4 regions of the Pseudomonas trivialis genome follow, and region 1 is predicted to be linked to each of the others. Evidence: predicted binding sites of a transcription regulator. Region 1 holds the regulator's gene; each other region holds the start of a gene.

The links. The regulator FliA, encoded in region 1, starts transcription of late flagellar genes. The targets are predictions, from matches to a motif close to CTAAAGTTTNNNNNNNNNNNGCCGNTAA.
Region 2: flgM (flagellar biosynthesis anti-sigma factor FlgM) is a predicted target of FliA. The motif match lies at 5,436-5,463, and genes of this name have one in related genera.
Region 3: VRB54_RS21215 (methyl-accepting chemotaxis protein) is a predicted target of FliA. The motif match lies at 4,195-4,222, and genes of this name have one in related genera.
Region 4: VRB54_RS11390 (methyl-accepting chemotaxis protein) is a predicted target of FliA. The motif match lies at 2,386-2,413, and genes of this name have one in related genera.

What each region holds. Positions count from the first base shown of each region.
Region 1 covers NZ_CP142151.1:3,776,228-3,783,350, reverse strand. The annotation lists gene flhA (flagellar biosynthesis protein FlhA) at 313-2,427, shown strand; gene flhF (flagellar biosynthesis protein FlhF) at 2,439-3,755, shown strand; gene fleN (flagellar synthesis regulator FleN) at 3,861-4,694, shown strand; gene fliA (RNA polymerase sigma factor FliA) at 4,691-5,431, shown strand; gene VRB54_RS16455 (chemotaxis response regulator CheY) at 5,599-5,973, shown strand; gene VRB54_RS16450 (protein phosphatase CheZ) at 5,992-6,780, shown strand; gene VRB54_RS16445 (chemotaxis protein CheA) at 6,792-7,123, shown strand, end outside.
Region 2 covers NZ_CP142151.1:4,105,694-4,112,816, forward strand. The annotation lists gene VRB54_RS17910 (flagellar hook assembly protein FlgD) at 1-652, opposite strand, end outside; gene flgC (flagellar basal body rod protein FlgC) at 669-1,112, opposite strand; gene flgB (flagellar basal body rod protein FlgB) at 1,116-1,523, opposite strand; gene VRB54_RS17925 (hypothetical protein) at 1,850-2,632, shown strand; gene cheR (protein-glutamate O-methyltransferase CheR) at 2,716-3,543, opposite strand; gene VRB54_RS17935 (chemotaxis protein CheV) at 3,586-4,518, opposite strand; gene flgA (flagellar basal body P-ring formation chaperone FlgA) at 4,600-5,358, shown strand; gene flgM (flagellar biosynthesis anti-sigma factor FlgM) at 5,500-5,826, shown strand; gene VRB54_RS17950 (flagellar protein FlgN) at 5,875-6,345, shown strand; gene VRB54_RS17955 (flagellar brake protein) at 6,442-7,123, shown strand, end outside.
Region 3 covers NZ_CP142151.1:4,808,238-4,815,360, reverse strand. The annotation lists gene uvrA (excinuclease ABC subunit UvrA) at 1-1,882, opposite strand, end outside; gene VRB54_RS21225 (MFS transporter) at 2,061-3,455, shown strand; gene VRB54_RS21220 (single-stranded DNA-binding protein) at 3,465-3,980, shown strand; gene VRB54_RS21215 (methyl-accepting chemotaxis protein) at 4,360-6,384, shown strand; gene tam (trans-aconitate 2-methyltransferase) at 6,477-7,123, shown strand, end outside.
Region 4 covers NZ_CP142151.1:2,592,671-2,599,793, reverse strand. The annotation lists gene VRB54_RS11395 (TonB-dependent siderophore receptor) at 188-2,347, shown strand; gene VRB54_RS11390 (methyl-accepting chemotaxis protein) at 2,517-4,073, shown strand; gene VRB54_RS11385 (sensor histidine kinase) at 4,156-5,301, shown strand; gene VRB54_RS11380 (pyrroline-5-carboxylate reductase family protein) at 5,315-6,079, opposite strand; gene VRB54_RS11375 (hypothetical protein) at 6,172-6,846, shown strand; gene VRB54_RS11370 (tetratricopeptide repeat protein) at 6,861-7,123, shown strand, end outside.

The DNA of each region.
Region 1 (7,123 bases):
CCAAAGGCCCGTACGCGCTGCCGCCGATCGGATCAGCCACACCAAAACCTTGATGACGCAAGGCGCCAACGGCGCACATCCAGCCTTTACACAAACCAGAATGTGGGAGGGGGCTTGCTCCCGATAGCGATGGATCAGTCACCTCGCGGTTGACCGACCCACGGCTGTCGGGAGCGAGCCCCCTCCCATATTTTTGATCCTGCCGCCAAAACCAAAGTTGGACAGCTTCTTGCAATACCGCCTGCAAGTCGCCTCCCGGCGTCAAAAGTTTGCTTTACGTTACGAGGAATACCGGTGGTGGATCGCTCTCAAATGTTCGGCACGGCCCGTACGACCCTGACTGACCTTTCGCGGGGCAATCTGGGTGTGCCGTTGTTGTTGCTGGTGATGCTGGCAATGATGATGTTGCCGATGCCGCCGTTTCTGCTCGACGTGTTCTTCACCTTCAACATCGCGCTGTCCGTGGTTGTGTTGCTGGTGTGCGTATACGCCCTGCGGCCGCTGGATTTTGCCGTGTTCCCGACCATCCTGCTAGTGGCGACCCTGCTGCGGCTGGCGCTGAACGTTGCGTCCACCCGAGTGGTGATGCTGCACGGCCAGGACGGCCATGCCGCTGCCGGCAAGGTGATCCAGGCGTTCGGTGAGGTGGTGATCGGCGGTAACTACGTGGTCGGTATCGTGGTGTTCGCAATCCTGATGATCATCAACTTCGTGGTCGTGACCAAAGGTGCCGGGCGTATTTCCGAGGTGAGCGCACGCTTTACCCTCGACGCCATGCCCGGCAAGCAGATGGCAATCGACGCCGACCTCAATGCCGGCCTCATCGACCAGAACCAGGCCAAGTCCCGCCGCCTGGAAGTGGCCCAGGAAGCCGAGTTCTACGGTTCCATGGACGGTGCGAGCAAATTCGTGCGTGGCGACGCCATCGCCGGCCTGCTGATTCTGTTCATCAACCTCATCGGCGGCATGGCCGTGGGTATCTTCCAGCACGGCATGACCTTCGGCGATGCCGGCAAGGTGTACGCCTTGCTGACCATCGGTGACGGTTTAGTGGCGCAATTGCCATCACTGTTGTTATCCACAGCAGCGGCCATCATGGTGACCCGTGCTTCGGGCTCCGAAGACATGGGCAAGCAGATCAGCCGGCAGATGTTTGCCTCGCCCAAGGCCCTGGCCGTGGCGGCGGGCATCATGGCGATCATGGGTATCGTGCCGGGCATGCCCCACGTGTCGTTCCTGACCATGGCGGCCCTGGCCGGCGGCGGTGCTTACCTGTTCTGGAAAAAACAGAACGCGGTCAAGGTGCAGGCCCTGCAAGAGGTGGCGCGCCAGCAGGAATTGCTGCCATCCCCGGCCCGCGCCCAGGAAACCAAGGAGTTGGGCTGGGATGACGTGACTCCTATCGACATGATCGGCCTGGAAGTTGGCTACCGCCTGATTCCTCTGGTGGACCGCAACCAGGGTGGCCAGTTGCTCGCGCGGATCAAGGGGGTGCGCAAGAAGTTGTCCCAGGACCTGGGCTTCCTGATGCCCACCGTGCACATCCGTGACAACCTCGACTTGGCGCCCAGCGCCTACCGTCTGACCCTGATGGGCGTGATTCTCGCCGAAGCCGAGATCTACCCGGACCGGGAGCTCGCGATCAACCCGGGCCAGGTGTTCGGCAGCCTCAACGGCATCACCGCCAAAGATCCGGCTTTTGGTCTGGACGCGGTGTGGATCGAAGTCAGCCAGCGCAGCCAGGCGCAATCGCTCGGTTACACCGTGGTGGACGCCAGCACCGTAGTTGCTACCCACCTCAACCAGATCCTCTACAAGCACTCCCACGAGCTGATCGGTCACGAGGAAGTCCAGCAATTGATGGGTTTGCTGGCCAAGGCCTCGCCAAAACTCGCCGAAGAGCTGGTGCCGGGCGTGCTCTCGTTGTCGCAGTTGCTCAAGGTGCTGCAGGCGCTGTTGGCCGAACAGGTGCCGGTACGCGACATTCGCAGCATTGCCGAGGCTATCGCCAACAATGCCGCCAAGAGTCAAGATACCGCCGCGCTGGTGGCTTCGGTGCGGGTCGGATTGTCCCGCGCAATCGTGCAAAGCATTGTAGGGCTTGACTCCGAGCTGCCTGTTATCACCTTGGAGCCAAGGTTGGAACAGATTTTGCTCAATAGTATTCAGAAGGCAGGATTAGGCCAGGAAGAGGGCGTTCTGCTGGAGCCAAGCATGGCTGAAAAACTGCAGCGTTCGTTGATCGACGCCGCACAGCGCCAGGAAATGCAGGGCCAGCCGGTGATTCTGCTGGTGGCAGGCCCGGTCCGAGCGATGTTGTCGCGGTTTGGACGCCTGGCAGTACCGAATTTGCACGTATTGGCTTACCAGGAAATTCCTGACAATAAGCAAGTGACTATCGTCGCGACAGTAGGGCCCAACGGCTGAGGTAGTGGGTTATGCAAGTGAAGCGTTTTTTCGCCGCCGATATGCGTCAGGCCATGAAACTGGTGCGTGATGAGCTGGGCGCCGATGCTGCCATTATCGGCAACCGCCGCATCGCCGGCGGTGTGGAGCTGACGGCTGCCCTGGATTACACCCCCCAGGCCCTGGCGCCACGCGTGCCGAACATGGAACTCGAAGACGAGCTGCGCAAGACCGCCTCGCGCATTGTGTCGGCCCAGGCCGAGCTCAGCATGCGCGGCGACAGCGACACCACCACCAATCGCCAGCTGTTCGCCGGCCTGCCGTTGACCGCTGCCGAGCCGCTGGTGGAGCCGACTTTCGTCGAGCCGCCGCGTCCTGCCGCACCGGCCCCGGCTGCCGCCGTCGACCAGCGCGTGTTCGATTCGATGCGCTTTGAACTCAACGGCCTGCGCGAACTGCTCGAAGTACAACTGGGCTCGCTGGCCTGGAACCAGTTGCAAGGCAGCAAGCCGCAACAGGCCAACCTGTGGCGTCGCCTGCAACGCATCGGCCTGTCTGGCCCGCTGTCGCGCGACCTGCTGGCGCTGACCGGCAACATCGAGGAGCCCCGTCAGGCCTGGCGCATGCTGCTGGCGCACTTGGCGCGAATGATCGCCACCCCGGAAATCGAACCCCTCGAAGAGGGCGGTGTGATCGCCATGGTCGGCCCTGCCGGCATGGGCAAGACCACCACCCTGGCCAAGCTGGCCGCCCGTTACGTGCTCAAGTACGGCGCCAACAACATCGCGCTGGTGAGCATGGACAGCTACCGCATTGGCGCCCAGGAACAGCTCAAGACCCTCGGCCGCATTCTCAATGTGCCGGTGACCCACGTCGACCCGGGCCAGTCCCTGGCCAACGCCCTCGACCCGCTGCTGCGCAAGCGCGTGGTGCTGATCGACACCGCCGGCCTGCAAGCCAGCGATCCGGCGTTGCGCATGCAGCTGGAAAGCCTGGCCGGCCGTGGGATCAAATCGAAAAATTACCTGGTGCTTGCAACCACCAGCCAGAAACAGGTTCTTACCGCTGCGTATCACAGTTACAAGCGCTGCGGTCTGGCCGGCTGCATCCTCACCAAGCTCGACGAAACCGCGAGCCTGGGCGAGGTGCTGAGCCTGGCAATCAGCCATGAATTACCGGTCGCCTACCTGACCGACGGCCCGCGGATCCCGGATGATCTGCATCTGCCGCGTCGTCATCAGTTGGTCAGCCGTGCCGTGAGTGTGCAAATGCAAGACGAGCCTAGCGAGGAAGCGATGGCTGATATGTTCGCCGACCTTTACCACAACCCGGCAAAACGGGTCGGTTGAGGCAGGATGAACACCGTGAAATGTACCTACATCGATGGTCTGCAAGCGATTCAAGCGGCCAAGCCATGTAGCCTGCGTCTAAGCAAGACAAGGTAAAGAAATAAAATGGGCAGCATGCATCCCGTACAGGTGATCGCGGTGACCGGCGGCAAAGGTGGCGTCGGGAAAACTAACGTGTCAGTGAATTTGTCCCTGGCCCTGGCAGAGCTTGGCCGTCGCGTCATGCTGCTGGACGCTGACCTGGGCCTGGCGAACGTGGACGTTCTGCTGGGGCTGACCCCCAAACATACCCTCGCCGATGTGATCGAAGGGCGCTGTGAGCTGCGCGATGTGCTGCTGCAGGGGCCCGGCGGGATCCGCATCGTGCCGGCTGCCTCCGGCACCCAGAGCATGGTGCACCTGAGCCCGGCGCAGCATGCCGGCCTGATCCAGGCGTTCAGCGATATCGGCGACAACCTCGACGTATTGGTGATCGACACCGCCGCCGGCATCGGCGAGTCCGTGGTCAGCTTTGTGCGCGCCGCGCAGGAAGTGCTGCTGGTGGTGTGCGACGAGCCCACTTCGATCACCGACGCCTACGCCCTGATCAAACTGCTTAACCGTGACTACGGCATGAACCGCTTCCGCGTGCTGGCCAACATGGCCCAGAGCCCGCAGGAAGGGCGCAACCTGTTCGCCAAACTGACCAAGGTCACGGATCGTTTTCTCGATGTCGCCCTGCAATACGTCGGCGCAGTTCCCTACGACGAATGCGTGCGCAAGGCTGTGCAAAAACAGCGTGCGGTCTACGAAGCATTCCCTCGTTCCAAGTGCGCGCTGGCATTCAAGGCGATTGCCCAGAAGGTCGATACCTGGCCGCTGCCCGCCAACCCGCGCGGGCATCTGGAGTTCTTCGTCGAACGATTGGTGCATCAGACAAGCGCGGGTCCTGTGCTATGACATCCAGCGGCTACAACCTCTATAAAAAATCGGCACGCGACAGCCAGGGCGAACTGATCGAGCGCTATGCGCCGCTGGTCAAGCGCATCGCCTATCACTTGCTGGCACGCCTGCCGGCCAGTGTGCAGGTCGAAGACCTGATCCAGGTCGGCATGATCGGCTTGCTTGAAGTGTCGACCAAGTACGATGCGAGCAAGGGCGCCAGTTTCGAGACGTATGCGGGTATTCGCATACGTGGCGCGATGCTCGATGAAGTGCGTAAAGGGGATTGGGCGCCGCGTTCGGTGCACCGCAATACGCGGATGGTCAGTGACGCAATTCGCTCAATTGAAGCAAAAACCGGTCGCGACGCTAAAGATCATGAAGTTGCGGCCGAACTCCAATTGAGTCTCGATGATTATTACGGGATTTTGAACGATACCTTGGGCAGCCGCCTGTTCAGTTTCGACGACCTGTTGCAGGACGGCGAACACGAAGGGCTGCATGAGGATGGCGCGAGTGCGCATATGGAGCCGTCACGCGACCTGGAAGATGAACGTTTCCAGGGTGCACTGGCGGACGCCATTGCCAACTTGCCGGAGCGTGAGCGCCTGGTCCTGGCGCTGTACTACGACGAAGAGCTGAACCTCAAGGAAATCGGTGAGGTCCTGGGGGTCAGCGAATCGCGTGTCAGCCAGTTGCATAGCCAGTGCGCAGCCCGTTTGCGGGGGCGTTTGGGAGAGTGGCGCGCGCGCTGACAGGCAGTGTGGGGACACTGCAGACGATACCGCGAGGGTCACGACCTTCGCGGGTTCGACCCGTGGTGGACCCGGCAGTCCTTTTTGTGTAACGCCTGTTGATTGAAATGGCGCGTCCAGGTGCTGGGCGCGTTTAAGACTGCTTGGAGGTCGAATTGGACAAGAACATGAAAATCCTCATCGTTGATGACTTCTCAACGATGCGGCGGATCATAAAAAACCTGTTGCGTGACCTTGGGTTCACAAACACGGTCGAGGCGGATGACGGCATTACGGCGATTCCGATCCTCAACAGCGGCAGCATCGACTTTCTGGTAACCGACTGGAACATGCCGGGCATGACCGGCATCGACTTGTTGCGCCACGTGCGTGCTGACGAAAAGCTGCGCAGCCTGCCTGTACTGATGGTGACCGCCGAAGCCAAGCGTGAACAGATTATCGAAGCCGCCCAGGCCGGGGTAAACGGTTACGTAGTCAAGCCATTCACGGCATTGGCGCTAAAAGAGAAGATCGAAAAAATCTTCGAACGCATCCACGGCTAATGCCATCGCGGGGGAGCTATGGAGCAGAAAGAAACAACATTGGGCGATTTTGAGTCGACCCTGAAAAAACATGCTCACCAGTTGGTCGACAGCCTTGAAAAAGGCCATTTCGGCGACGCGGTGCAGTTGATCCATGAGCTTAACCAGACCCGTGACCGCGGCCTGTACCAGGAAGTGGGCAAGCTCACGCGCGAGCTGCACAGTGCGATCGTCAATTTCCAGATTGACCCGCACATGCCCCAGGCCGAAGAAATTTCGCAGATCACCGATGCCACCGAACGCCTGTCCTATGTGGTCAAGCTGACCGAGGCGGCGGCCAACCGCACCATGGACCTGGTGGAAAACGCCACGCCTCTGGTCAATGGCATGGCCACCGAGGCCCATGCGCTCAGCCACGACTGGGGGCGCTTCATGCGTCGCGAAGTGGGTGCTGAGGAGTTTCGTGAACTGGCCCGCCGGGTCGACGGTTTTCTGTCGCGCAGCGAACAGGAAAACCGCACGGTGGCGAGCAACCTCAACGATATTCTGCTGGCCCAGGATTACCAGGACCTCACCGGTCAGGTGATCAAGCGCGTGACCCAACTGGTTACCGAAGTGGAAAGCAACCTGCTCAAACTGGTGCTCATGGCCGGGCAGGTCGATCGTTTTGCCGGCATCGAACATGACCGCGCGGCGATCCTCTCGGAAAAAGATCCACAAAAACATCTCGCCAAGGGTGAAGGTCCTCAGATTCATGCCGATAAACGTGAAGACGTTGTGTCAGGTCAGGATGATGTCGATGACCTGTTATCCAGTTTAGGCTTCTAAGGAGCACCCACATGAGCTTCGGCGCCGATGAAGAAATCCTTCAGGATTTCCTTGTAGAGGCCGGCGAAATTTTAGAGCAACTGTCCGAACAACTGGTCGAGCTGGAAAGCCGACCGGATGATGCGAACCTGCTCAATGCAATTTTTCGCGGTTTTCACACTGTAAAAGGGGGCGCCGGCTTCCTCCAGCTCCATGAGCTGGTGGAGTGCTGCCACATCGCCGAGAACGTGTTCGACATCCTGCGCAAGGGTGAACGGCAGGTCGACTCGGAGTTGATGGACGTGATTCTCGAAGCACTGGATGCGGTCAACGGCATGTTCAGCGAAGTGCGCGAACGTGCCCC
Region 2 (7,123 bases), 330 kb from region 1:
CGCCGGTCTGGCTCAGGGTCACGCTGGTCACCGTTGCCGGCAGCGAGGTGGCCAGGGCGACGGAATCGCCCGCGTCATTCTTGGTGGTGGCCGTGAACGTGTAAGTCCCCGCAGCTGCAACCTCACCCTTGTCGTTCTTGCCGTCCCAGATAAAGCTCTGGGAACCGGCGCTTTGGGCGCCCATGTCGAGGGTGCGCACGGTGTTGCCGTCCTTGTCGGTGATCTTGACCGCGACATTGCCCACCGACGCCAGCACATTCACGGAGCCGGTCATGCTCTTGCTGGTGTCGACCAGCGTCTTGTCGGTCTGGGTGATCACCGAGCGGCCCACCAGCGAAGACGCTTGCAGCGCCTGCGACGAGGTGACGTTGGTGGAGATCGCCTTGACCGAGTCGTTCAGGTTGTTGATGCCTTCAAGGCTGCTGAACTGTGCCAGTTGGGCCACGAACGCACCGTTGTCCTGAGGCGATAACGGGTCCTGGTTTTTCAACTGGGTCACCAGCAGTTTCAGGAAAGCATCCTTGCCCATTGCCTGGCTGCCCGTCGCGCCTGCGGCGGCGTCAGTGAGGCTGGTGTTGTCCTGGGCGGTCTTGACCTTGGAATTGAAAAGGTCCTGGACTGCCGAGTTGTTTGACGTATCAACGATGGCCATTAGTTGGCGCCCCTTATCACTGACCCAGGGTCAGGACCTTCTGCATCATGGTTTTGGCGGTGTTCATCATTTCCGCGTTGGTCTGGAACGAGCGACTGGCCGAGATCATGTCCGCCATTTCCTCGACCACGTTGACGTTGGGGTAGTAGACGTAACCCTTTTCGTTCGCCGCAGGATGGTTGGGCTCGTAACGCGCTTCGAGATTGCTCTGGTCCTCGACCACGCCCAGCACCTGCACGCCGGAGCCTGCATTGCCCTGATCCTGGAACAACGAATCGCTGCCGCCGCTCTGCCCACCCTGGAACATGGTGGCGAACACCGGGTGGCGAGCGCGGTAGGTCTGGTCAATGCTCGAAGACACGGTCTCGGCGTTGGCGATGTTACTGGCCACGGTGTTGAGGCGCGTGGTCTGGGCGCTCATGCCACTACCGGCAATATTGAAAACACTGGACAGGGACATGGCTTACTCTCCACGCAGGGCTGACATCAGCCCTTTGAATTTACTGTTGAGCAGGGTGAAGCTGGCCTGGAAGTTCACCGAGTTCTCGGCGTAGTTCGACTGTTCCAGCTGAGCATCGACGGTGTTCTGGTCGATCGACGGCTGCATCGGCGTGCGATAAAGCAGCGACTCGTCACCACTGCTCAGGCCTTGCGCTTCAATATGACGGCTGTTGGTCATGTTCAAGGCGAAGGTGCCGTTCTGGGTCTTGTCCTGCTGTGCGGCGAGCACGGCGGAGAAGTCCAGGTCCCGAGCCTTGTAGTTCGGGGTATCGGCGTTGGCAATGTTGTTGGCCAGGACTTCGGCACGCTTTGCGCGAAAGCCCAGGGCTTGTTCGTGAATACCGAGCGCTTTATCGAAGCTGATGCTCATGGCGGAAACCTTTAGGCTGACCTGCTGTTCGTAACAAGGTCATAGCAAGGCGCATGCCAATGTGCGCAAGGCCCGTAATTCAAGGGTTTGCGGGGACAGGTCCGGCGGCAATGCCAGAAAAGCGGCAACCGGCTTCCGCGTGGCGCCAGTAAAGCGGCAACGGCGCTTGCCGCTTTTACGAAGGGGCGGCAATCAGGCGATAGCGTCAATTGGAAGGCGGAATAAGGCCACCGTTGGTCTTAACTGTCATTTCTGACAGTTGTGGTGTCTATTGCCTGGATGCCTTATTCGGTGCACACACTTGATGTATGCCGCAGAGGTCTGAAATGTTGATTATCCCGCCGCCCCGATTCAACGAACAAAATTCAGCACCAACCCCTCCGGAGCTGAACACACGACTTATCAGCGGTGACTGCGCCGGGCTGACCGCCGATTTCCCGGTGATCAAGGATGACAGGGTCTTTTTGACCCTGAACAGCAGCGTGCGCGGTGGCGAGTTCAACCAGAGCTTTCAGATTGCCACAAACGCTCCCAGGCTCGAGTTTTTGATACCTAAAGGCTTTATTGAAGCCAGCGCAGGCACCATCGTGCAATTGGTGCTGACCATCAGCCGTGCGGGGCGCTACTCTGCTGCGCCGGTGGCGAAAGTCCTTATCAACTCACGTCCCATCGTCGTGCCACTGCCTGCCGCCGCATGGGATTTCAGCGATGACACTTTTCAGGGTTGGGTGCCCCAGGGCCCCTACGTAGGCGGGTTATTGCATGTCATCAATGGCAGCGTGGTCGTTGACCTGCTCGTCAGCCAGGCCAGCAGTGCTCATATCATCACCCGTGCAGTACCGGTGATCGCGGGGCGCACCTATGATTGCAGTTTCGAGGTCATTGGCGGTTCCGCCGCGGCCGATGGCTCGACTCTGTACCTGACGATGAACGGCAGCCGGATCGGCACCGTCGTACAAAACATTACCCAGGCCCAACCGCAAACCGGACACGGGTCATTCACCGCAACACTGACGGGCGATGTGCGGCTGGGCATTTTCAACCAGACGGTGCCCAGCGGGATTCATCGTTTGTCACTGAGTAATATCCGAATGCAGGCCAGGCCGTGAGTACGGTTGGCTGAATAATCTCTTTTTCTGCAGGCATAAAAAACGGGAGGCCTTTGCAGGGCCTCCCGTTTTTTAAGTGAACATTACTTGGCCTGGTAAATAATCCCGGGACTGCATTGCACCATCTGGTAATGATCCGGCAGACCGTTGAGTGCCTCCGAAGCACCGAGGAACAGATAGCCGCCGCGCTTGAGGGTGCCGTGGATGCGCAACAGAATGTCTTTCTTTACCTCGGCCGAGAAGTAGATCAGCACGTTGCGGCAAAACACCATGTCGAACTTGCCCAGGCTGGCATAGCTGTCGAGCAGGTTGAACGAGCGAAACTCCACTCGGCTCTTGATCGGCGCCTTGACCGCCCAGCGTCCCGCGCCCTTGGGGTCGAAGAAACGCTGCAGCCGCTCCGGCGACAGGCCCCGGCCCAGGGCCAGGCTGTCGTACTCGCCGGTCTTGCAGTTGGTGAGCATGGTGCCAGAGAGGTCGGTGGCGACGATCTGCGCACCGGCTTTCAACTGGCCGATATTGGTTCTTTCGAACTCATCGATGGCCATCGATATCGAGTAGGGCTCCTGCCCCGACGAGCAGGCGGCCGACCAGATACGCAGACGCTGACCCGGGCTGGCTTTGATAGCCTCCGGCAGTACTTTGTTCTTGAGCACCTCGAACGGGTAGGTGTCGCGGAACCACAGGGTTTCGTTGGTGGTCATGGCATCGACCACCATTTCCTTGAGCCCGCTGCGCGGCTGACCCTGGATACGCTGCACCAACTCGCCCAGCGACTTGATACCCTGCAGCTCCATCAACTTGTTGAGGCGGCTGGATACCAGATATTGCTTGTTTTCACCGAGCAATATGCCACAGGCCTTTTCCAGGAAGACCCGGAACTGTTCGAAATCCAAATTACCCGTAGACAAAGATACCGCCTCTTAAATCGTGTGACCGCCAGGGGAAATCCCCTAGCCGTGATCTGCTGCCTTGATCCGGTCGACTACCCGGGATGCGAGGTCATCAGGGCGGAATTTGGCGAGGAAGTCATCGGCTCCGACTTTCTTGACCATGGCCTGATTGAAAACACCCGACAACGAAGTATGCAGGATGATGTGCAATTTTTGCATGCGTGGATCGTTGCGTATCTCGGCCGTCAGGGTATAGCCGTCCATTTCCGGCATCTCGATGTCGGAAATCATCATCAGAAACTCTTCTTCCGGCTTCTTGCCCTCGTCCACCAGCTTGCGCAGGTAGTCCAGGGCCTGGCGACCATCATTGAGGGCCACCACTTCCACACCGACGGTTTGCAGGCAGCGGGTCACCTGCTTGCGTGCCACGGAAGAGTCATCCACGGTCAGTACACGCAACGAAATCGCCTTGTGCGCCGTGTCGGCATCCACCACGCCCACCGAGATGGTTTCCGAGGTCGGTGCCACTTCGGCGAGGATCTTCTCCACGTCGATGATTTCCACCAACTGGTTATCGACCCGCGTCACTGCCGTGAGGTAGTGATCGCGACCAGTGCCCTTGGGCGGCGGATGGATCTCTTCCCAGTTCATGTTGACGATGCGCTCCACCGAGCGCACCAGGAAACCCTGGGTCTTGGTGTTGTACTCGGTGATGATCACGAACGGGTTCTGGCGGTCCTGCAACCCGGCGGCACTCGTGGCCAATGCCAGGTCAAGAATCGGAATGGTCGCGCCCCGGATGTTGGCCACGCCACACACCACCGGGCTGGACTTGGGCATGATCGTCAGCTTGGGGCACTGCAGCACTTCTCGCACTTTAAACACGTTGATGCCATACAGCTGCTTGCCGTCCAGACGAAACAGCAGCAACTCGAGGCGATTCTGCCCTACCAGCTGTGTGCGCTGGTTTACTGAATCCATTACACCTGCCATGCCCAGACTCCTACGCTAAAACCTTTGGGGGTGCGACGCGCACTCCACTCTAAACGGCACGAGCTTTGCTATTTATTGGTCATGGACCTTAAAACGACAGTTTCCCGACGCCTTCCAACGTACCGCAGATTGCTTTGCGTCACGCTGGCATTGCTTGCCTTGGGCTCAGGCGCAGCGGCTCGCGCCGACAACGTCACCCTGCCTGATCTCCTTATCGGCGTCACTCAGGGCTTTCTTGAGTTCACTGTAGAAGATTATCTGGCGAGCACACAGACGCCCGGCCGTTATGAGATCGAGGTCAAGCAGCTCGACCCGCGTCTGCGCATGCCGATGTGCGACAAGGAATTGACAGCCAGCCTGGAAAGCCCGGCTCAGCCAATCGGGCGCGTGACGGTAAAAGTACGTTGCGAAGGCGCGTCGCCCTGGACCGTGTTTGTGCCGGCGCAGGTCAAATTGTTCCGCGAAGTGGTGGTAGTGGCGCGGCCGATGAAACGCACCGGCATTATTGGTTTCGAGGATGTGGTGCTGCGTGAACGCGACATCAGTCAGATCAGCCAGGGCTATCTGACCTCGGTCGATCAGGCCATCGGGCAGAAACTTACCCGACCGGTGGTCACCGATCAGGTGATAACCCTGGTGCATCTGGAGCAGGCCGAGGTCATCCGCAAGGGCGATCAGGTGGTGATCTCCGCCAGCAGCGGCGGGCTGAACGTGAGAATGCCGGGGGAAGCGCTGTCCAACGGCGGCATGAGTGAACAGATTCGGGTGAAGAACCTCAACTCCAACCGTGTGATCAAGGCGCGCGTGACGGCGCCCGGGCAAGTGGAGGTGGCTTTATAGAACACTGGTACAGGACGCCGGGTTTTCCTACACTGTGGGCCAGACGCCTGCGCGCGCAGTTTTATTGTCAATCGAGCCTAAAGTTTGTTTGGGTATGGCCGAAAACATGGCAAGCGTCCAAATACCCAGAGGTTTTTTATCATGGTCATCGATTTCAGCCGTTTAAATAACTCCCCGGCGTTGCCAGGTACTACGCGCACCAGCGGCACCAAGGAAAGCGCAGAAGCCAAGGCCCAGCCAGCGCCTGCCGCGAAGACGGAACAGGCCAGCGCCAGCCAGAGCGGGGAATCCGTACACTTGAGCAATGAGGCTCAGCAGTTGCAGAAGGTCACTGACTCGCTGCGCGACCAACCGGTTGTCAACAAGGCCCGCGTGGCTGAATTGAAACAGGCAATCGCCGATGGCAGCTATAAAGTCGACAGCAACCGCGTAGCCAGCAAGCTGCTTAATTTCGAAGCCGAGCGCTAGGCACTGGCCTGCGCCGGGCTTTTGGACGCTTAAACCCCAAGGCCTGCCATGCACCACGACGAAACCTTGCTTGAACTGATCATCGATGATCTGGCGCCGACGCAACAATTGCTCGAGCTGCTCAAAGAAGAATCCCTGGCCCTCTACGGTCGGGACATGCCCTTGCTCGAAGAAATCCTGGCGCGCAAGCAATCGTTGATTGTCTTGCTCGAACAGCATGGCAAGAAGCGCAGCCATATTCTGACTAGTCTCGGCCTGCCGGCCGACCACGACGGCCTCGCCCAATTGGCCAGTCATTCTTCGGTCGGTGATCAACTGCTGGAGCAGAGCAAAGCGCTCAATCAATTGCTCACCCAGTGCCAGGAAGCCAACCTCCTCAACGGCCAGTCGATCCAGCTGCAGCAAGCTACGACCGCCAACCAGTTGCGTATACTTCATGGCGGTGAGCCACCTGCGCTGTACAACGCTCAGGGTTCCACCTCCCGCCTGGTCAAACCCAGTACCCGTAGCCAAGCCTGACGCTGGTTTGCAGCGCGGCCTATCCAAGGCGCGCCACATACTGGCAAAATGCCGGTTCTTGCGAGTAGTCGTATATTGTCTGGAGATGGAAGAACCGTGTTCAACGCCCTTAATGCGGAAGATGCCCCGCAGCCACCCAAGGTGCTCACCACGCCTCTGGAAATCGCCAGCACGTTGCGGATGCTGCAAGAAAGTCATGACCCGCTGATCATCACCTTCCACGAACGCAGCCAGCGCTTCCAGAGCTACCTGGTGGACGTGGACCGCGACGGCAAGATTCTGGTCATGGACGAAATGATCCCGCGCGACGGCGAACGCCACCTTGAAAGCGGCGAACCCTTTCGCATCGAGGGCTTCCACGATGGCGTGCGTATCGCCTGGGAAAGCAAGGGCACCCTCACCATCAGCGAGAAAGACGGCCACCGTATCTATACCGGCAGCATGCCGGACGAGGTGGTTTATCATCAGCGCCGCAACGCCTTCCGCGCCGCGCTGAAGCTGGCTCAACTGGTAAACATCGAGCTGGGTGGCGAAAGGCTCAAATTTCCGGTCAACGGAAAACTGCTGGATATCTCCGCTACCGGCTGCAAACTGCGCTTTGAAGGCGACATCTCCGAGCGTCTGCAACTGGGCCAGGTGTACGACCGGTTTATCGCCGCCCTGCCCTTTGGCAGCATGACCACCTCCGTCGAGCTGCGTCACCTGCATTTCGAAGACCGTATCAATACCACCTTCGCTGGCGTGCGCTTTCATAACATGAGCGGTCTGGTGCAGCGTC
Region 3 (7,123 bases), 1.0 Mb from region 1:
CCAGGTCGACATTGCGCAGGTTGTTGCCACGCGCGCCCTTGAGGTGCAGCGCCATCTTCTTGTTACGCGGTGTACGCTTGGCCGGCACCTGGATCTTCACGCGGCCAGACAGGTACTTGCCGGTCAGCGAATCCGGGTGAGCCATGACTTCGGCAGGTGTACCTTCGGCGACGATATGCCCGCCATGCACGCCGGCCCCCGGGCCGATATCGACCACATAGTCCGCCAGACGAATCGCGTCTTCATCGTGCTCGACCACGATCACCGTATTGCCGATATCGCGCAGGTGTTTCAACGTTCCCAGCAGACGGTCGTTGTCACGCTGGTGCAAGCCAATGGATGGCTCATCAAGAATGTACAACACGCCGACCAGGCCCGCGCCAATCTGACTGGCCAGGCGAATCCGCTGTGCCTCACCGCCCGACAGCGTATCGGCGCTGCGATCCAGCGACAGGTAATCGAGCCCCACGTTGACCAGAAACTGCAGGCGCTCGCGGATTTCCTTGAGGATCTTGTCGGCAATTTCCCCACGGCGGCCGGTCAGCTTGAGTCCGCCAAAGTATTCGCAGGCATCACCGATCGGCAGGCCGGTCACGGCCGGCAAGGTCTTTTCACCCACCCATACGTGCCGCGCTTCGCGACGCAGGCGAGTGCCACGGCAATCCGGGCACGGCTGGGTGCTGAGGAACTTCGCCAGCTCTTCACGCACGCTCGCCGACTCGGTTTCACGGTAGCGACGTTCCAGGTTCGGTACGATGCCCTCGAACGGGTGCGAGCGCTTGACGATATCGCCTCGGTCGTTGAGGTATTTGAAGTCGACGTTCTGCGAGCCGCTGCCGCTGAGGATGACCTTCTGCTGGTCCGCCGGCAGTTGGTTGAAGGGCACTTCCAGGCTGAACTTGTAGTGAGACGCCAACGAGCCAAGCATCTGGAAGTAATAGACATTGCGCCGGTCCCAGCCGCGTATCGCCCCCTCCGCGAGTGTCAGTTCCCCATTGACCAGCCGCTTGATGTCGAAGAATTGTTTAACCCCCAGGCCGTCACAGGTCGGGCAGGCGCCGGCCGGGTTGTTGAAGGAAAACAACTTGGGTTCCAGCTCGCTGATGGCATGCCCGCAGACCGGGCAGGCGAAGCGTGCGGAGAAGATGATCTCTTCGCCCGGCTCGTCGTCCATCGGCGCCACCAGGGCGATACCGTCCGCCAGCTTCAGTGCGGTCTCGAACGACTCTGCCAGGCGCTGCTGCAGGTCGGCGCGCACCTTGAAGCGGTCGACCACCACATCGATGGAGTGCTTCTTCTGCTTGTCGAGCTTCGGCGCTTCGTCCAGCTCATAGAGCTTGCCGTTGATCCGCGCGCGCACGAAACCCTGGGCACGCAGCTCTTCGAAAACAGAAAGGTGCTCACCCTTGCGCTCGCGAATCACCGGTGCCAGCAACATCAGCTTGGCGCCTTCCGGCAGGGCCAGCACCAGGTCGACCATCTGGCTGACGGTCTGGGCTTCCAGCGGAATGTCGTGATCCGGGCAGCGGGGAATACCCACACGCGCGTACAGCAGACGCAGGTAGTCGTAGATTTCGGTGATGGTGCCCACGGTGGAACGCGGGTTGTGTGAGGTCGATTTCTGTTCGATGGAAATGGCCGGCGACAAGCCTTCAATGGTGTCGACGTCGGGTTTTTCCATCATCGACAGGAACTGGCGGGCATAGGCCGACAGCGATTCCACGTAGCGACGCTGGCCTTCGGCATACAGCGTGTCGAACGCCAGGGACGATTTGCCCGAGCCGGACAGGCCGGTGATGACGATCAGTTTGTCCCGGGGCAGGGTCAGGTCAATGTTCTTCAGGTTGTGGGTTCTAGCCCCACGAATCAGGATCTTGTCCAAGATGGCCTCGCACGGCGGGCGTAAATAATGCCGGAGTATACGGCTAAAGACTGGATGAATATACACTGTCAAAAGGCCGCTTGCAGCCTTGCATGAAAGCTGCGCGGCAAAGCGCCGCATATACCCTCTCAATCGATGGGACTGGTAGAATCGCCGCCGGTTCACACGAGGTTTTTCCATGCACGATCCCCACAGCGAACGCATGAGTAGCGGCGAGACCCGAGCGGCAAGCGGTCTGGCCCTGGTGTTCGCCTTCCGTATGCTTGGCATGTTTATGGTGTTGCCGGTGCTGGCGACCTATGGAATGGATCTCGCAGGAGCGACCCCCGCACTCATCGGCCTGGCGATTGGCGCCTACGGTCTGACCCAGGCCATTTTTCAGATTCCGTTCGGGATCATTTCCGACCGTATCGGCCGCCGTCCCGTGATCTACCTCGGCCTGATCGTCTTCGCGCTCGGCAGCGTACTCGCGGCCCAGGCCGATTCGATCTGGGGCGTGATCGCCGGACGCATCCTGCAGGGCGCCGGCGCGATTTCCGCGGCGGTCATGGCGCTGCTCTCGGACCTGACCCGCGAACAACATCGCACCAAGGCCATGGCAATGATCGGGATGACCATCGGGCTGTCGTTCGCCGTGGCCATGGTGGTCGGCCCGCTGCTGACCAGTGCGTTCGGCCTGCACGGGCTGTTCCTGGCCACCGGAGGCATGGCACTGGTTGGCATTGTCATCGTCGCGTTCATGGTGCCGCACTCTACCGGCACCTTGCAGCACCGTGAGTCCGGTGTGGCGCGTAAGGCGCTGCTGCCGACGCTCAAGCATCCGGACCTGCTACGCCTGGATTTAGGTATCTTCGTATTGCACGCCATGCTGATGTGCAGCTTCGTCGCCTTACCCCTGGCGCTGGTGCAAAAAGCCGGCCTGCCCAAGGAGCAGCACTGGTGGGTCTACCTCACTGCGTTGTTGATTTCGTTCTTCGCCATGATCCCGTTCATCATCTATGGCGAGAAGAAACGCAAAATGAAACGAGTTTTGCTCGGCGCCGTCGCGACATTGATGCTCACTGAACTATTCTTCTGGCAGTTCGGCGACAGCCTGCGGGCGCTGGTGAGCGGCACGGTGGTGTTCTTCACTGCGTTCAACCTGCTGGAGGCCTCATTGCCTTCGCTGATCAGTAAGGTTTCACCGGCCGGTGGCAAGGGCACGGCGATGGGGGTGTATTCCACCAGCCAGTTCCTCGGTTCCGCGTTGGGCGGCATCATGGGCGGCTGGATGTTCCAGCATGGCGGTCTGTCGGTTGTGTTCCTCGGATGCGCCGGGCTGGCTGCACTTTGGCTGGCCTTTGCTGTTACCATGCGCGAACCTCCCTACGTCACCAGTCTGCGTTTACCGCTGTCGCCCGAGGCGATGCGCGAAGCCGGTCTGGCAGAGCGCCTGAAGGCCGTGGTTGGAGTAACGGATGCAGTCGTGGTCGCTGAAGAGGCGGCCATTTACATTAAATTGGACACCGAATTATTGGATCGCGCGACGCTCGAGCAACTGGTCAACCCAGTGCCGACAGCGCGCCCAGCCTAGGAGAACGTTATGGCCCGTGGGGTTAACAAAGTCATATTGGTCGGTACATGCGGCCAGGATCCCGAAGTTCGCTACCTGCCTAACGGTAACGCCGTGACCAACCTGAGTCTGGCGACCAGCGAACAGTGGACCGACAAGCAGACCGGCCAGAAGGTCGAGAAAACCGAATGGCACCGTGTGTCGATGTTCGGCAAGGTCGCCGAGATCGCCGGTGAATACCTGCGCAAAGGTTCGCAGGTCTACATCGAAGGCAAACTGCAGACCCGCGAGTGGGAAAAGGACGGTATCAAGCGTTACACCACTGAAATCGTGGTCGACATGCAAGGCACCATGCAACTGCTGGGCGGCCGTCCACAGGGCGACCAACAGGGCCAGGGCGGCATGTCCAACTCGGCACCGCGTCCACAGCAGTCGCGTCCGCAGCCAAGCCAGCAGCCACAGCGTGAGTCGCGTCCAGCGCCACAACAGGCCGCGCCACAGCCGGCTCCGGATTTCGACAGCTTTGATGACGATATTCCGTTCTGATCGACGCCAGCGCTGGCATCCAGCGCTCAAGCTGATCCCAACGCCCCTGCGGATTGCAAAATCCCAGGGGCGTTTTCGTATGCGCTCAAATAGTCCAGCAACGCTCGCCTCATTCTCCTGCGCAAAATCCTCACACAGCAGTGATGGCAACGCGACATCACTTTGTTCGGGGCGTTCCGATCTTGTACAAAAATAAATAAATGTACAACTTTACTTAAAGTTCTCAATCTCAATGCCGACACCGAGCATGAAACGATTAGTTACATGCAAAACGTGATTAGCCAAATGTGCCAGACAGAGCCAGGCATTTGAGAGAAAACGGACAGTTCTCACCTATAAACCCTCCACAAACTGTCCCATTCCGGGCTGTGAGAACTGTATGAATATCCTTGCTCCTGCCGTACACCTGGCCAGCCGTTTACGTTTCCCCACCAAATTCGGCGTGCTGGCAATCATCGTGCTGATCCCTCTGGTACTGCTTGGCTCCCGTATCGTCCACCAGATCAACGACAGTCTCGACGTCATCCGCTCCGAACAATCGGGCCAACGCTATCTGTTGGACGTGACCCCTGTGCTGCGCTTGTCGATGTTGCAACGTGCACTCACCAACCGCCTGCTCAGCGGTGACAAGAGTGCCCAGCCCGATCTCTCCGCCAACCAGGCAAAGCTGGAAGACGCTTTTTCTAAACTGGCCACCACCGACCGACAGTTCAACGCCCAGCTCGAAACCGGTGACCGCGTGCAGCGCCTGCACGCCGGGGCGCAGCGCTTGATTGAATTGGCCAAGGGCGATGCCAGCCAGAGCGCTACCTTCGACGAGTGGAACGATCAACTCACCGAAACCCTGAACTTCGTTTATTACGTATCGGCCACCTCGGGCATGGTGCTTGATGAAGACTTTGCCTCACTGTTCATGATCGACCAGAGCACCTTGCGGCTGCCACGCCAGATCAATATCGTCGGCCAATTGCGCGGTCTGGCCAGCGGGCTGCATGACGGGCAAGTATTGAGTCCGGGCACGCGTGGCGTGATCAGGGCGATGCTCAAGAACGAGGTGATGATTCACAAGGAGCTCCAGCAGAGCCTGGACCTTCTGCGTCGTCGCGAGCCGGCCCTGGCCGATCGCATTCAGGCACCAATCACCAGTGCCTTTGCGAGCCTGGATGGTTTTCGCGCCGATCTTGACCTGCTGATTGGCTCCCCAACCGACACCATCAGCGGCGTGCAGAATCTGCCGGTCAAGGGCAACGCGGTAGTCGCCGAGTTGTACAAGGCGCAGGACACCCTGCAAGACGCACTGCTGAAGACACTGGAACGCCGAGTCCAGGAAAAAAGCGCGGAGCGCCTGCTCATCCTCGGCATGCTGGCCGGGCTTGGCCTGTTGCTGGTGTATGCCTTCAGCGGCATCTACAGCGCCATGCGTCGCACCCTCAACGATGTGTTGAGTGCCACGCAGTTGATTGCCCAGGGCGACCTGAGCACGCGCATTCCGGTGCGCGGCAACGATGAAATGGCCGATGTGGGCAACGCCCTCAATGCGATGGTGCAGGCCTTCAGCGCGTCGCTGACTCAGGTTGAGCGCAGTTCGCAATCGGTGTCCGAGGCGGCCGCGCGCATGGGTGTGTCCATCGACGTGGCCAAACGCTCGATGAATGTGCAGCAAAGTGAAACCGAGCAAGTCGCCACGGCCATCAACGAGATGACCGCCAGCGTTGCCGATGTGGCGCAGAACACCGAGGGCGCCGCCCATGCCGCCGGGCATGCCAGTCAGTCTTCGATCGCAGGCCTTGCGAAGATGCAGGAAACCCGCGTCACCATCGAAGCCCTGGCCGAAGAAGTGGAACGCAGCGCGCAGAAAGTCTCCGCGCTGGCCCAGCACAGCCAGCAGATCGGCGGCGTCATTGAAGTGATCCGTAACATCGCCGATCAAACCAACCTGCTGGCGTTGAACGCCGCCATCGAGGCTGCCCGTGCCGGTGAGCAGGGCCGTGGCTTTGCGGTGGTAGCGGACGAGGTCCGAACCCTGGCCTCGCGCACGCAAAACTCAACCGAAGAAATCCGCACCATCATCCAGGAGCTGCAACTGGCGACGTCCGCCGCCGTGGAGCAAATGAAGTCAGGCAAGTTGCGCGCGCAGGCCTGTCTGGAGTCCGCTCAACAAGCCTCGACCAGCCTGGATGCAATCAATGATGGTGTTGATCAGATCGTCGGCATGAACACGCAGATCGCCAGCGCGGCGGTCCAGCAACACGCCGTGTCCGAAGACATCAACCGCAACGTGACCGAAATTCGCAACGGCAGCATCACGTTGATGGAAGGTATCGAAGACAACGCTGCGACGGCGCAGGAGCTATCGTTGCTGGCGGGGGAGCTGCGTACGGTGGTCTCGCGTTTCAAACTGTAGGGAAACAAAAGGACGCATTTATTGGCAGCCGCCGTGTGAATGAGTTCTGGCAGACTGGTGCGGTTTTTACACCATGCAGAAGGAAAACCGCGATGACCTGGTCTGCCAAGCAATACAGCCTGTTCGAGCAACAACGTACCCGTCCCGTCCGCGATCTGGTCGCGGCCATCCCTAATGTCGACGTGCACACCGCCGTCGACCTGGGCTGCGGTCCCGGTAACTCAACGCAAGTGTTGGCCGAGCGCTATCCACAGGCGCAAGTCACCGGCATGGACAGTTCCGATGACATGTTGCTCGACGCCCGTCAGCGCCTGCCCGCCCTTGATTTCGAGCTGGCGGATATCGGCGCCTGGAACCCGGCGCGGCAATTTGATGTGATTCTCGCCAACGCCTCCCTGCAATGGTTGCCCGACCACGCCACGCTCTACCCGCATCTGGTCAGTCACTTGACGCCGGGCGGCACGCTGGCGGTGCAAACGCCGGATAACCTCGATGAGCCTGCCCACCAACTGGCCCGCGACGTGGCGGCACAGGGGCTCTGGTCGGCGAAGATCGGAGCGGTCAAGCACAATCCGCGTCACACCGCGAGCTACTACTACGAGTTGCTGAGCCAGCATTGCAGCACCGTGGACGTGTGGCGCACCACCTACCAGCACCCGCTGGCCGACCATGCGGCGGTGGTGGAATGGTTTAAAGGCTCAGCGTTGCGACCGTTTCTCGCGCCTCTGAGCGATGATGA
Region 4 (7,123 bases), 1.2 Mb from region 1:
CGCCCTGATTTAAGGCGAGGTGTGTGCCTCGCCCCAGACGGTTTACACATCACCATCATGTGAAAAATTCGTTAACCAATTCTCTGCAAAGGCTTTTTTGCTCGGACACCTTCTGTCACACTGATGCGAATAATTATCAACAGTTTTATTATTCGCCAGGGAAGGCGCATCGGGGAGAGTTTGTTCCATGTCTGTGCAACAACAAGGCAACACCATTTTTGCACCCAGTTTGATGGCGTTGGCCATTTGTCTTGCCAGCTCACACGCGGCCTTTGCCGCCGATGTCGAGCCCTCCTCCGGCCCTATCGAACTGGGCGCCACGCAAGTCTCCGGCGAGGGGCAACTGGGCGAAACCACCGAGGGCACGCAGTCCTACACCACCGGCGCGATGAAAACCGCGACCAAGTTGCCACTGACCCTGCGTGAAACCCCGCAGGCCGTTACCGTTGTCACTCGTCAGCGCATGGACGACCAGGCGATGACCAGCATCAACGATGTGGTCGCCGCCACCCCGGGGTTGTTCCTCAACTTCTCCAACGGCCCTGGCCGGCAGTCGTACACCGCACGCGGTTTCGACATCGATAACCTGATGTACGACGGCATTCCAAGTGGCTACAACGGCGTCAACGTGGGTGCCCAGCCGAACCTGGCGATGTTCGACCGCGTCGAGGTGGTGCGTGGCGCTACGGGCCTGGTCACCGGCGCGGGTAACCCGTCGGCCGCCATCAACCTGATCCGCAAGCGGCCGCTGGATGAGCAGAAAGTCACCCTCACCGGCGCGGCCGGCACCTGGGACAACTACCGTGGCGAGCTGGATGCCTCAAGCCCCCTCAATGACAGCGGCACCTGGCGTGGCCGGGTGGTCACCTCCTACCGCGATGCCAACAGCTTCATCGACAATGTCGGGGATTACCACGGGCTGTTCTATGCGGTCACCGAAGCCGACCTCAGTGAAAACACCAGCCTGACCCTGGGTTTCTCGAACCAGAAAGACAAGACCAACTACTTCTGGGGCTCGTCGATGGTAGGCCAGGATGGTCACCACTTGAACCTGTCGCGCTCCTACAACCCCGGTACACGTTGGGAGAACAAGGACCAGGAAATCAACACGGTCTTTGCCGAATTGCGCCAGCAACTGGCCAACGACTGGAAACTGCAGGTCAACGCCAACTACGCCGAGCAGAACGCCCTGTTTTCAGGCTCCTACCAGTCGCGCTGGGTCAACAACACCCTGGCCCGCACCGTGTACCAGTCAGCGGCGGATGAAAACCAGGCGGGCCTCGACGCCTTTGTCAGCGGCCCCTTCCAGGCGCTCGGGCGCACCCATGAGCTGGTGGTGGGCGCCAGCCGTCGCGTCTACGACCTGACCACTCACAGCTACTCGCCGTACGACATGAACTGGCCGCTCACAGCGGGCAAGCCGGACTTCGCCCACACCGCCAACGGTCGTGAAGTCACCACTCAGGACGGGGTCTACGTGACCACCCGACTGAGCCTGGTCGACCCATTGAAGCTGATCCTCGGCGCCCGCCTGGACTGGTACGACTACGACAACCACGATGGCGACGGCGACTACAAGGTCACCCGCAACGTCACCCGCTACGCCGGCCTGATCTACGACCTGGACGATCATCATTCGGTGTACGCCAGCTACAGCGACATCTTCACCCCGCAGACGGCCAAGGACACCTCCGGCACCCCGGTCAGGCCCATCGTCGGCAAGAACTACGAGGTGGGCATCAAGGGCGAATACCTGGGTGGCGCGCTGAATGCCAGCGTGGCGCTGTTCCGCGTCGACCAGCAGAACCGAGCCGTCGACGTGGTGGTGCCGAACTGCCCGCAGGCCTCCTGCGCGGAAGCCTCGGGCGAGATTCGCAGCCAGGGTATCGACTTCGAACTGCAAGGCGCGCTCACCGAGCACTGGCAGGTGGGCGGTGGCTACACCTACGCGCGCACCCACGTGATCAAGGACCAGTCCAATCCGCAGAGCGTGAACAAGCAGTTCGACACCGACACCCCGGAACACCTGTTCAAACTCACCACGCGCTACAACTTCCAGGGCCCGCTGGAAAAACTCCGCGTGGGCGGCAACATTTCCTGGCAGAGCCGCATGTACAACGACCTGACCGTGGCGGATGGCAGCCGCTACCGGCTCAAACAGGGCGCTTATGCCGTCACCGACCTGATGGCTGGCTACCAGGTCAATCAGCATCTGGACCTGCAGCTCAACGCCAACAACATCTTCGACCGCAAGTACTACGAGACCATCGCCAACTCCGTGGACTATGGCGGTGATTCCTATGGTGCTCCGCGCAACATGATGCTGACCGCCAAGTACAGCTTCTGACCCTCCTGCGGCTGCCCGCCCGGGCAGCCGTTCCTGGCTTAAAGTCCCGTGCGGGCTTGCCGATAACAGCCTGAAGCGCAAAAAAACAACGATCCGCTTCACTCAGCACGCGGCCGTCGTGGCACGCCCCATGCTTTGTTCCTGGCCAAACCACAAGGAGTAAACGTGAATGCCCGTCCCCAGCCCCTTTTTGGAGCACTACCGCAAGGCCGACCGCATCATGCTGGCGCTTATCTGGCTGATGTTCCTGTTTTCCCTGGGCCTGGCGTTCTGGCATGACACCCTGATACAGGCGCTGTTGGTCGGCGGCGGCACTGCTTTGGTGCTCACCGCGCTGTACCGCGCCATCGGTGGCAGCCGGTTGATGCGCTGCGCCCTGGGCGCCGGCCTGATGGTGATGGCCGCGCTGCATATCAACCAGGCTCAGGGCGTGATCGAATCCCACTTCGGGATCTTCGCGCTGCTGGCAGTGCTGACCTTTTACCGTGACTGGCTGCCGATTCTGGTGGCCGCGGCGACCATCGCCGTGCATCACGTGGTGTTCCACGCCTTGCAGCATCAGGGCTTCCCGGTGTTCGTGATGGAGCATCACGGCGGCTGGACGATGGTCTTCGTGCACGCGTTCTACGTGGTCATGGAAACGATCGCACTGCTCTATCTCGCGGTGCACAGCCAGGCCGAAGCAGTCGAAAGCCAGGAAATGCTCGACAAGATGCTCGCAGTGACCTCGCAGTTCACCGCCGAAAGCGCGCACAGCGAAGGCAAGGTGCATGTGTCCCTGGCCAAACGGTTCGACCACTTCCTGCAACAGCTCACCCTCCTGATCGACGGCGTCGCCCGCGACTCCCATGGCCTGGGGCAACTCGGCCAGGAACTGGCCAGCGCCAGCGGCACCCTGGAAAAAGGCGCTCGGCATCAACTGGCCGAGATCACTGAGATGACCGGTTCGATGCAGCGCATGGAAGACGCCATGGGCCACATCACGGTGCAGGTCGAACAGGCCGTGGAGCACGCAGGTCAGGCCAGCCGCCAGATCGTGCGCGGTCAGGAGAGCGTCAGCCGCGCCCGCCAGGAGATCAACCAACTGGCCTCCCACATCAACGGCACCGAATCCACCGTCCAGTCCCTGGCCGCCCAGGCCGAACAGATCGGCTCGGTGCTGGAGGTGATCAGCAGCATTGCCAATCAGACCAACCTGCTCGCCCTCAACGCCGCCATCGAAGCCGCCCGCGCCGGCGAGCAAGGCCGCGGCTTTGCGGTGGTGGCCGATGAAGTGCGCAGCCTGGCCCAGCGCACCGCCCTCTCCACCCAGGAAATCAAGACCATCATCGAAGGCCTGCAACACGGCAGCCGGCAGGCCGTCGCCGCCATGCACGACAGCCGCGAAGGCGTGGAACGCTGCGTGGAAGACAGCCGGCTGGCCGTCGAGATGCTGCAGGCGGTGGGCCATGACATCGCGCAGATCGACGCGCTCAACGGGCGCATCGTCAGCACCACCCGCGACCAGTCTTCGGCGAACCTTGAGATCGTCGGACGCCTGCAGTCAGTGCAGAGCATCGCGCAAAGCACCGCCGACGACGTGGAAACCCTGGCGCGCAGCAGCGAGCGCCTGCCGCCGATTGCCGTGCGCCTGGATGCGTTGGGGCGCAGGTTTCACCCTGACAATCAACCTGCGGGAGGGGCTTGCTCCCGATTACGGTGGGCCAGCCAGTACATCTTTGGCTGATACACCGCAATCGGGAGCAAGCCCCCTCTCCACATGGGTTACTCTGCGCGCCTCTGCACCGCCTCCCACCAGGATTCACGACATGCGCCTGCCCGATTTCATCCTCGAACACCTCGAGCCGATTCTGCAGGCCTGGGAAGATTTCGCCAGAACCATCAAAACGCCGGGCGCCGAGCTCGACAGCCTGGCGCTGCGCGATCACGCCGAGCAGATGCTGCGGGCCATCGTGTCGGACCTGCGCACCCGCCAGACCCGCCGCGAGCAAACGGCCAAGGCCCAGGGCCATGGCCCGGTGGATGAGCAGGAAACCGCCGCCGAAACCCACGCCATCACTCGGCTGATGGCAGATTTCACCATTGACCAGATGGTCTCGGAATACCGCGCCCTCAGAACCAGTGTGGTCAGCCAGTGGATGCGCCAGGTCCAGGACGGCACGCCGATCAACGTCGACGACATGACCCGCTTCCACGAGGCCATCGATCAGGCACTTGCCGAATCCATCGCCAGTTACTCGCGTGCGGTCGAGGCCTCGCGCAACGTGTTCCTTGGCATTCTCGGTCACGACCTGCGCACCCCGCTTGGCGCAATCATGCTGGGTGCCGACATCCTCAGGCGTTCGGAAAGCGCCGGCGCCCGCTCGACCAAAGTCGCCAATCAGATCTACACCAGCGTGCGGCGCGCGAGCCAGATTGTTGGCGACCTGCTCGACCTGACCCGCTGCCAGATGGGACCGGGTATTCCGGTCAGAACCGCAGCGGTCGACCTCGCGCCGCTCTGCGAGCGTGTGGTTGAGGAAATCCAGGCGTTTCATCCCGAGGCCAGGATCGTGCTCGAAACTCCGTCACCGGTCGCCGGGCTGTTCGATGGCGCAAGGATGCAACAGGTTTTCTCGAACATCATCAGCAACGCGGTGCAGCACGGCGACACCGCCCGGCCTATCAAGGTCGAGCTGACGACTCACGAGCACCACGCCGTGTTCTCGGTGCACAACAGCGGTGAGGCGATACCCGAGGACGTGCTGCCGTTCATCTTCAACCCGATGGGCCGCTTCTCCCAGCGCACGGCAATTGATCACGGCCCCACGGAGGGCTTGGGCCTGGGTCTTTTTATCGCGTCGGAAATCGTGGCGTCACATGGTGGAACGATCGAGGTCAGCTCTGACGCGGATCGGGGCACGGTGTTTCAGGTAAAGATAGCGCTGGATAAAGACGCCTCCACCATTGCCTGACGCCGCGTGACAATCAGCGTTTCTTCAAGCGCGCCAACACCTCGTCACACGCCTTTGCCCAGGCCGGCGTGGCGCCCTGCTCCCTCAGCACCTCCAGCCCCGCATGGGTAAAAGTGCCTGGCGTCGCAATGGCTTCGCCCAGCGCTTTCACGCTGGTGTCGGGTTGGTGGCGGGCACTGGCCAGGCAATCCTGCAGATTGCCCATCACCAGTTGCCGCGCCTGCTCCTCGGACAAACCCCTGGCGGTAAACCACTGCTGAAGGTCATGCACAAGGAAATAGAACCAGCCGTTCATGCACGCCGCGACTGTGGCGAGCTCGAACTTGGGCTCATCGTCCAGCACGACCAATTGTCCGAGCGCGCCGAGTACCGATTGATGGGGCTCGCCACCCGGGCTGATCACCACCGTGGATTGGTTGATCTGCGCCGCATACGACAGCATCGCCCGCACCGGGCGTGCTGAGGGAAAGTGGCCGGCGAGGTCGCCCAGGGTCAAGCCGGCGACCAGCGAGACCAGGGTCTGCCGAGGCTTGAGCTGCACCTGCGAGGCAAGCTGCGCGACCGCATCGGGCCGCACGCCGAGGAACAGCAGGTCCGATCCATCGACGACGGCTTGATTGTCGGCCATCACCTCGCAAGCACAACGACTGGCCAGCGCCTGGGCACGTTCATGGTTGCGCGCAGACAGCAGAATTTGCCCGGTGAAGCCACTGCGGCGCAGGCCGATCACGACTTTCTCGGTGAGCTCGCCGACGCCTAGTACTCCGATGTTCTGCATGTGATTGCTCCGTTTTGTTCGCAGTGCCGTTTTGCTAAAGTTCGCGACTTACAAGCCGACATTTTTTGTTCCTACTTCACGGATGATTTCAAATGTTCCGATCCGTTTTTTCCGGCGTTGCTTTGCTCGCCGTCGCCGCTGCCTGTAATACCGCGCAGGCTCAGACCGTCACCACGCCCGAACAGCTCCTGACCGAGTTCTCTCGCTGCGATGCGCATTTCTTCGAGAGTCTGCGCGACGCCCGCCTGCCGGCAGATACCTTGCGCCTGAGTCAGTACGGCTCGGTCAAGGCGCCGACCATCATGAACCCGTTGCAGGAAGGTGGCACCTATCAACGCTTCGAAAAGCCCCTGATCATCAATGGCGTGCCTATGATCGGATACTACAACCAGGCCCAAACCATGAACGACGTGGGTAATTTTCTGTTTTGGGGTTTCGTAGCCGATGGCCTGCCGCAAGAGGTGGCCGAAAAACTCAAGCCGCTGATTGTCGATAACGCACGCTTTGTCAGTGAGGGCAACGCCATTGCCCGCGCCGAAATTCGCCGCGTCGGTGACCCGATCGGTCAATGGCGCACCGAAGGCTTGACCGGCCCAGGCGTCGCCACGCCGTTTGGTTTCGTAGACCGCGTGTTCATGGTCGACAAGGGCGACGCGACACCGCCGCTCACGGGACACACCACTGTGTTCTGCTCGCTGCAAGGTACCGTGACCGCACCGCTTTTACAGGTCTATCGCCCTGACCTCAACGCTCGGCTGTTTGACTGACAAGGAAGTTTTTCATGACTATTCGCTGGCCCGCACTCATCGCATGCGTCTTCATCCTCACCGGATGTGCCGGAATGCAGAACCCGCAAGAAGCCAACCTTGCGCACTGCGCAACTCAGTTCAAGGCCTACAAAGCCGAGAACTACCCTGTGGTGCTGCAGGAAGGTGACTTGTGCCTGCAGAAAAACACCCTGCCCGCCTCACTGCAAAGTCTGGTTTACGCGTTGCAGGCGGACGCCCACAGCAACCTCAAGCAATTTGCGCAAGCCGTTACAGC